Regions from separate parts of the Streptomyces sp. 2-1 genome, predicted to be linked through region 2. Evidence: riboswitches for the same ligand, from Rfam matches in the RefSeq annotation. Region 2 holds a riboswitch; the other holds the start of a gene.
The links. Region 2 has a riboswitch for S-adenosylmethionine ahead of thrC (threonine synthase). Riboswitches for the same ligand answer to the same signal wherever they lie in the genome.
Positions count from the first base shown of each region.

Region 1: it holds a riboswitch for S-adenosylmethionine, as region 2 does, so the genes downstream of both, ACN20J_RS14935 (aminotransferase class V-fold PLP-dependent enzyme) here and thrC (threonine synthase) in region 2, are expected to answer to the same signal.

Region 1 covers NZ_CP183383.1:3,384,529-3,388,734, reverse strand. The annotation lists gene trpD (anthranilate phosphoribosyltransferase) at 1-884, shown strand, start outside; SAM riboswitch class IV at 1,206-1,322, shown strand; gene ACN20J_RS14935 (aminotransferase class V-fold PLP-dependent enzyme) at 1,495-2,871, shown strand; partial or broken gene ACN20J_RS14930 (glycerate kinase) at 2,832-4,103, opposite strand; gene ACN20J_RS14925 (SLC13 family permease) at 4,158-4,206, opposite strand, start outside.
Region 2 covers NZ_CP183383.1:6,213,113-6,217,318, forward strand. The annotation lists gene ACN20J_RS27590 (alpha,alpha-trehalose-phosphate synthase (UDP-forming)) at 1-852, opposite strand, end outside; gene ACN20J_RS27595 (glucosyl-3-phosphoglycerate synthase) at 1,010-1,957, opposite strand; SAM riboswitch class I at 2,160-2,317, shown strand; gene thrC (threonine synthase) at 2,335-3,639, shown strand; gene ACN20J_RS27605 (MoaD/ThiS family protein) at 3,714-3,989, shown strand.

The DNA.
Region 1 (4,206 bases), 2.8 Mb from region 2:
CCAAGGGCGAGACCGTCGAGGAGATCGTCGGGTTCGTTCAGGCGATGTACGAGCACGCGAACGTGATCGAGGTGCCGGGGGAGACCGTCGACATCGTCGGTACGGGCGGCGACGGGGCGAAGACCGTCAACATCTCCACCATGTCGGCGATCGTCATCGCCGGTACGGGCGCCAAGGTCGTCAAGCACGGCAACCGGGCGGCCTCCTCGGCGTCCGGGGCGTCCGACGTACTGGAGAAGCTCGGGGTCAACCTGGAGCTGCCGACGCACCGGGTGGCCCAGGTCGCCGAGACGGCCGGGATCACCTTCTGCTTCGCGGCGAAGTTCCATCCCGCGATGCGCTACGCGGGTGCCGCGCGTGGGCAGTTGGGGATCCGTACGGTCTTCAACGCGCTCGGTCCGCTGACCAACCCGGCGAAGGTGAAGTCGCAGGCCGTCGGGTGTGCCGATCCCCGGATGGCGCCGATCATGGCCGGGGTGTTCGCCGAGCGCGGCAACTCTTCGCTCGTCTTCCGCGGCGACGACGGGCTGGACGAGCTGACGACGACGGCCACGTCACGTGTGTGGGTCGTGCGGGACGGCAAGGTGCGCGAGGAGTCGTTCGATCCGCGTGACGTGGGGATCGAGCTGGTGCCCGTGGAGGCGTTGCGGGGGGCCGACGCCTCGTACAACGCGGATGTGGCCCGGCGGCTGCTGAACGGGGAGACCGGGCCTGTGCGGGACGCTGTGCTGCTGAACTCTGCGGCTGCGCTGGTGGCCCTTTCGCCGGGGGACGGGCCGCTCGCGGACCAGCTCCGGGCGGGGATGGCGAAGGCCGCGGACGCGATCGACTCCGGGGCGGCGAAGGCCACGCTGGAGCGGTGGGTGGCGGCGACCAACGCGTAGGCGCCGGCTGCGGGCCGGTAGGGCGTTTCTCGCCCCCGCCGCCCCTACCCAGTCCCGTCCCCTGGGGCTTCGCCCCAGACCCCGTGGGGTGGGTTGTCGGGTGGAGGTCGGCTGTTGCTGGCCGCGCAGTTCCCCGCGCCCCTGAAGACCTAGGGGCGCGGGGAACTGCGCAGTCTTTGGGGGTTCGGGGGCGGAGCCCCTGAGTCAGGGACGGGAATGGGTAGGGGCGGCGGGGGCGAAAAAGGCCCCGTCGCTCCCCGGGCGTCCCGGTATGCGGACGACGGGGTTGCGGTCGGATCATCGTGTGGCAAGATGCAGGCAGGTCATGAGCGACAGCCATCAGGCCCCGGCCGGCTGTCCGGCAACCCTCCGTCCGTGGCGGGGTGCCCCGGGTGAAGACCAGGCCGTAGGCAGTGAGGTCTACGGCAAGCGCGGACCCCTCGCATCACCAGGGGTCCTGGTCGTTCGAGGGAGTCTTCTGTGAGCCAGCGAATGCGATAGGGCGTCGAGCCCCGCCTCCGCACACCCCTTTTCACCTTCACCCACGCTTGAGCCGTACCCACTCGTACCCGCTCGCGTGGTGTTCCCGCCTGCCTCACAGGAGTTCGCCATGTCTGTTTCCACCGCTGCCGCCGCCGACCGGACCGCCTGCCAGGACACCTCCGGATCGCTGCCCGTTCTTGGACGAGACGTCACCGTCCCGCTCGTCACCGGCGGCGAGGTCACCTACGCCGCGCTCGACTACGCCGCCAGCGCCCCGGCCCTCCAGCGGGTGTGGGACGACGTGGCCGCGTACGCCCCGTACTACGGGAGCGTGCACCGCGGGGCCGGGTACCTCTCCCAGCTGTCCACCGATCTGTTCGAGAACGCCCGCAGGACCGTCGAGGAGTTCCTCGACTGCCGCGACGGCGACCAGGTCGTCTTCACCCGGTCCACCACCGACTCGCTCAACCTCCTCGCCGCCGCGCTCCCCGCCGACTGCCAGGTCTTCGTCTTCGAGACCGAGCACCACGCGTCCCTGCTGCCGTGGAGGGACGCCCGCGTCACCTACCTCAACGCCCCGCGCACCCCGGGCGAGGCCGTCGCGACGCTGGAGCGGGCGCTCGCCGAGCGGGACCCCCACGGCCCGGCGCTCGTGTGCGTCACCGGCGCCTCGAACGTCACCGGCGAGCTGTGGCCCGTACGCGAACTGGCCGCCGCCGCACACACGCACGGCGCCCGGATCGTGCTCGACGCCGCCCAGCTCGCACCCCACCACCCCGTGTCCGTACGGGAGTTGGACGTCGACTGGGTCGCCTTCTCCGGGCACAAGCTGTACGCGCCCTTCGGGTCCGGTGTCCTCGCCGGACGCGCCGACTGGCTGACCGCGGCCGAGCCGTACCTCGCGGGTGGCGGCGCCTCGCGGAAGGTCTCGCGGCGGGTGGACGGCGGCGTCGACGTCGAGTGGCACGAGAGCGCCGCACGGCACGAGGCCGGGTCGCCCAACGTCATCGGCGCCTACTCCATCGCCTCCGCCTGCAAGGCCCTCACCGAGGCCGGCTTCGACACACTGGTCGCCCGCGAGCAGCAGCTCATCGACACCGTCCGGACCGGGCTCGCCGAGGTGCCCGAAGTGCGTGTGCTCTCGCTCTTCGGTGACGACGCGCCCCGCGTCGGTGTCATCTCCTTCGTCGTCGAGGGCTGGAACAGCTCGCACTTCGCCGCCGCGCTCTCCGCCGAGTACGGCATCGGCGTGCGGGACGGTCTGTTCTGCGCGCACCCCCTCGTCCGCACCCTCCTCGGCAGCGACCCGCAGACCCAGGGCGAGTGCGGCGCCCCCGAGGCGGCACCCGGCGAGAAGTCCCTCAACGCCATTCGGGTCAGCTTCGGGGCCGGAACGCCCGACGAGCACGTCGAGCGGTTCGTCCGGGCCGTCAAGGAACTCGTGCGGGACGGTGCGCAGTGGAACTACCGCACTGTGGAAGGGCGTTGCGTCCCGGCGGTGTGATCTGGCGGGGCTCCCCGTGTGACCGCCGCCTGCGGTCACACGCCCGCCCCTCGTGGCAGCCCCGCCCCCAGCAGGATCATCCGCAGGGCGCGCTCGGTCGCGTCGGTGAGGAGTTCGGAGGCTCGTACGAGGGCCTCGGCCAGGGCCATCGGGGCGGGCAGGATGCCGGTGAAGGCGTCCACGCCCGGGACCGTGTGGGCGCCCTCGCCCAGGGTGCCCGCCAGGGCGAGGACCGGGCGTCCGTTCAGCTTGGCTCGGCGGGCCACCTCGGCCGGGACCTTGCCGCGCGGGGTCTGGTGGTCCAGGGCGCCCTCGGCGGTGAGGACCAGGTCGGCGCGGGCGAGGCGGGCGTCCAGGTCGAGGTGGTCGAGGAGCACCTCGAAGCGGGGGAGCAGACGGGCGCCGAGAGCGGCGAGGCCCGCGCCCAGGCCGCCGGAGGCACCCGTGCCGGGGCCGCCGTACAGGTCGCAGGTGACCGGGAGGTCCCGGGTGAGGACGTACGCCCAGTTCTCCAGGCCCGCGGACAACTCCTCGACCTGTGCCGGGGTGGCGCCCTTCTGCGGGCCGAAGACGCGGGCGACTCCGCGTTCGCCGCACAGCACGTTGTACGGGTTGCAGGCGACGAGCAGTTCCGTGTGGGCGAGGCGGGGGTCGAGGCCCTTCGGGTCGATGTGGTGCAGGCGGATCAACTCCCGGCCACCCTGGGGGAGTTCGAAGCCGTCCTGGTCCAGTAGGCGGGCGCCGAGCGCCTGTAGGGCTCCGGCGCCCCCGTCCGACGTACCCGAGTCGCCGCAGCCGACGAGGATGCGGCGTACGCCCGTGTCGAGGGCGGCGCGGATCAGCTCGCCGACGCCGTACGTGGTGGTGGCGCCCGGGTCGCGCAGGCCGTGCGGGACGAGGGAGAGGCCGGCCACCGCCGCCATCTCCACGACGGCCGTGTCGGCGGAGCCGATGCCGGACCCGGTGCCGGTGCCGGATCCGGTGCCGAGCAGTGCGAAGTGGGTGCCCACGGGTTCGCCGAGCGGGCCGGTGGCGGGCAGGGCGACCAGCCGGCCCCCGGTCGCCGAGGCGAGGGCCCGGGCCGTCCCCTCGCCGCCGTCCACCAGAGGGATCAGGTCGACCTCGGCGTCCGGTACGACACGGCGTACGCCCGCCGCGATGGCGTCGGCGGCGGCCTGGGCGGACAGGGACTCCTTGAAGCCACTGGGGGCGACGGCGAAACGGGTCAGCATGGGAGGGGCTCCTTGAGGGCTTTGCGGCTAGGACGGTTTGGGGGCTTCCGGGCATCAGGGCTTCAGGACCGGGACGCCGAGCAGCGGCCACACGGTGAGGGCG
Region 2 (4,206 bases):
CAGCTCGGTCCGGTCGACCCGCACGACCGCCTTGCGGGCGCTGCCGTCCGGAGCCGTGCCGATCTGCTCGCGCAGCACTGCCAGCCGCTCGTCCACGTCCGGCCGGTGCGAGCGCTCGCGCAGGAAGTCCGCGTCGGCCCCGAGACCGTGCACCCCGATCCGCGTACCGGAGGGGATCCCGGGACCCAGGACGGCGTGACAGCAGTCCGTGAACGCGTCCGCCCACCGCTGGGTGAGGAACGCGGCCCGGTCCGCGCCGAGGATCCCGCCGAGGACCTTCGCCGCGATGTCGTCCGGCAGCAGCCGGAAGTAGTCCGGCGGAGCCCACGGCGTGTGCGAGAAGTGCCCGATCCGCAGGTCGGGGCGGAGTTCGCGGAGCATCCGCGGGACCAGGACCAGGTGGTAGTCCTGTACTAGGACCGCGGCACCCTCCGCCGCCTCCTCGGCCAGGGCCTCGGCGAAGGCGTGGTTGTACGTCTCGTACGCCGCCCACTGGCGCCGGAACTCCTTGTCGAAGACCGGCTCCAGCGGTGTCTGGTAGAGCAGGTGGTTGACGAACCACAGCACGGAGTTGGCGATGTCGTTGTACGCGGCGGCGTGGGTGTCGGCGTCGATGTCCAGCATCCGCACGCCGTCCTCGCCCACCCCGCGTCGTACGGCCTCGCGGTCGCCGTCGCCGAGGGCCGAGCACACCCACAGGGCGCCCGCGTCCGGGCCGATCGCGGAGAGCCCGGAGACCAGGCCGCCTCCGCCGCGCTTGGCCGTGAGCGTGCCGGTCTCGTCCAGGGTGTACGAGACCGGGCCGCGATTGGAGGCGACCAGGATGTTGTGGGTGCCGCGGGTGGAGACCATGACACGAAATCTAGCCCCCGCTGTAAACGCTCAAACGTTCCCACCCGCCGCGGGGGCTGATCGCGCCCCGCGGCGGAGCCGCAAATGTCACCGCCCCGCGCCCCCAAAGGCCAAAAGATTGCGCAGTTCCCCGCGCCCCTTGAAAGCGGCCCCCTGCCTACGCGGCCTTCCTCTCCACGTACTCCTCGATCTCTGCCATCGGCGGCCTCTCCTCCATGTCCACCGAGTACGTGCGGGGCTCGAAGCCGTTCTCGCCGCGTTCGAACTGGGTGAGGGAGGGGCGGATCATGTGGCCGCGGGCCAGGCGGAGCTGGGCGGTGCGGTAGATCGCGGCGGACATGCGGCCCAGGGCCTGGCCGTCCTGGTGGCGGTGTTTGCGGACGCCGACGTCGACCTGGGCCAGGGCGTCCAGGCCCACCAGGTGCAGCGCGTCGACCAGCATGCCCAGCTCGACGCCGTATCCGACGGGGAACGGGAGCTGTTCGAGGAGGGAGCGGCGGGCCGCGTACTCCCCGCCCAGCGGCTGGACGAAGCCGGCCAGCTGCGGCCAGTGCATGTTGAGGAGCGGACGGGCCATGAGTTCCGTAACCCGACCCCCCTGACCTGCGGCGGAGCCCAGCGGGCGGTCGTACATCGCCTTGACGAGGTCCACGCCCGGGTCGGTGAGGAGCGGGCCGACGATCCCGGAGACGAAGTCCGCCGAGAACTCCTTGAGGTCCGCGTCGACGAAGGCGACGATGTCCCCGCTGGTGACGAGGAGCGAGCGCCACAGCACCTCGCCCTTGCCGGGGACGGCAGGCAGCCGGGGCAGGATCTCGTCCCGGTGCACGACGAGGGCTCCCGCGTCGGCGGCGACCTCGGAGGTGCGGTCCGTCGAACCCGAGTCGATCACCACGATCTCGTCGACGAGCGGCACCTTCCTGGTCATCAGCTCACGGCGGATGATCGCGACGATCTCGCCGACGGTCTCCTCCTCGTTGAGCGCGGGCAGTACGACACTCACCGTGGAGCCGGTGGCACGCTTCGCGGCGATGAGTTTCTTGAGCGGGCGGTCCTCGACGGACCAGGAGCGCGTGCTCAGCCAGCGCTCGACGTCTTCCAGCACGTGCGGCTCTCCCTTGCGTTCATTGGGATGCGTGTGCCCGGCGCGAGGCACTGTCGGGTGCGTCACTGTCATCTCGCGGTTCGGACGGCTCTCTCCACCATCCAGGCCTTCGGTTACAGTCTTGAACAACGCTGATGACCATCGCATGTCGGGGGTCGTTGCGTGCACAACCAAAACCAGAGCCAGAACCACAACTGAATACCGCTCATCCAGAGGGGCAGAGGGATACGGCCCGTTGAAGCCCCGGCAACCCTCCAGCCGGTCTCGTCCTGATCATCGTCGATCAGCGCAGCGAGGCTCCCGGCTAGGGAAGGTGCCAAATCCGTCTCACGGCGAAGTGCGTCGTGAGGAAGATGAGGAGAAAGGGCCTCGCCTCCATGGCTGCGCAGACAGTTGCAAGCACCACGAACTCCACCCCCGCCGCGAACTCCGTCGACCTCGGCCCGGCCGCCGCGCTTTCCTGCCGTGAATGCGGCCACCGCGTCCCGCTCGGTCCGGTCTTCGCCTGCGAGGAGTGTTTCGGCCCGCTGGAGATCGCGTACGACTTCTCGGCCTATGACGCCGAGGAGCTCCGCAAGCGGATCGAGGCGGGCCCCGCGAACATCTGGCGGTACGCGCCGCTGCTGCCCGTCCCCGCGGACGTGGCCGACAAGCCGAACATCAACCCCGGCTGGACCAAGCTCGTCCAGGCCGACAACCTCGCGCGCGAGCTGGGTGTCGACGCCGGCAAGCTCTTCGTGAAGGACGACTCCGGGAACCCGACGCACTCCTTCAAGGACCGTGTCGTCGCCCAGGCCATCGAGGCCGCCCGCGCCTTCAACTTCACGACCCTCTCCTGCTCCTCCACCGGCAACCTCGCCGGCGCGGTGGGCGCCGCCGCCGCGCGCGCCGGCTTCCGGTCCTGCGTGTTCATCCCGCACGACCTGGAGCAGGGCAAGGTCGTCATGGCCGCGGTCTACGGCGGCGAGCTCGTCGGCATCGAGGGCAACTACGACGACGTGAACCGCTTCTGCTCCGAGCTGATCGGCGACCCGGCGGGCGAGGGCTGGGGCTTCGTCAACGTCAACCTGCGGCCGTACTACGCGGAGGGCTCCAAGACCCTCGCGTACGAGATCTGTGAGCAGCTCGGCTGGCAGCTGCCCGACCAGCTCGTCGTGCCCATCGCCTCCGGCTCGCAGCTCACGAAGATCGACAAGGGTCTGCAGGAGCTGATCAAGCTCGGGCTCGTCGAGGACAAGCCGTACAAGATCTTCGGTGCGCAGGCCGAGGGCTGCTCGCCGGTGTCCGTGGCGTACAAGGCCGGGCACGATGTCGTACGGCCGCAGAAGCCGAACACGATCGCGAAGTCGCTGGCGATCGGAAATCCGGCGGACGGTCCTTATGTTCTCGATATCGCCCGGCGTACGGGTGGGGCCGTGGAGGACGTGAACGACGAGCAGGTGGTCGACGCGATCAAGTTGCTGGCGCGTACCGAGGGGATCTTTGCGGAGACCGCCGGTGGTGTGACGGTGGGGGTGGCGAAGAAGCTGATCGAGAACGGTCTGCTGGATCCGAGTCTGACCACGGTTGTCCTCAATACCGGTGATGGTCTGAAGACCCTGGACGCGGTTGCTTCCGACACGGGGCTGACCGCGACGATCCGGCCGAACCTGGATTCCTTCCGTGAGGCCGGGCTCGGCTAGTCGTTGTTCGCCGAAGACCGCGCAGTTCCCCGCGCCCCTGAATGGGCCACCCACTCCGACGGAGGTCTAACCCCATGAGCGTCAACGTTCGTATCCCCACCATCCTGCGCACCTACACGGGCGGCCAGGCCGAGGTTTCCGCCGAGGGTGGGACTCTCGGTGCGGTCATCGCCGATCTGGAGAAGAACCACGCCGGGATCTCAGCCCGGGTCCTGGACGACCAGGGACAGCTGCGGCGGTTCGTCAACGTGTACGTGAACGACGACGACGTCCGCTTCGAGCAGGGGCTGGAGACGGCGACGCCGGACGGGGCCGGGGTGTCGATCATTCCCGCCGTCGCCGGCGGCTGACCCGTCGGGAGCCGTGCCGAGGGCTGATCATTACCTTCGGTAACTGCCGTCACTGAGAGTTCATCGAATTGCCCCCTCCGTGAGAGAAGCGGAGGGGGCAATTCTGTATGGTTGAGCGCGGTACAGTTGGGGAACCTGCTTCGATCCGCACGCCGGGCGCATTGAGATCCCGCCCGAAGCCCGACAAGAAGTAGCCAAAGTGCCCCGCCTTTTTGAG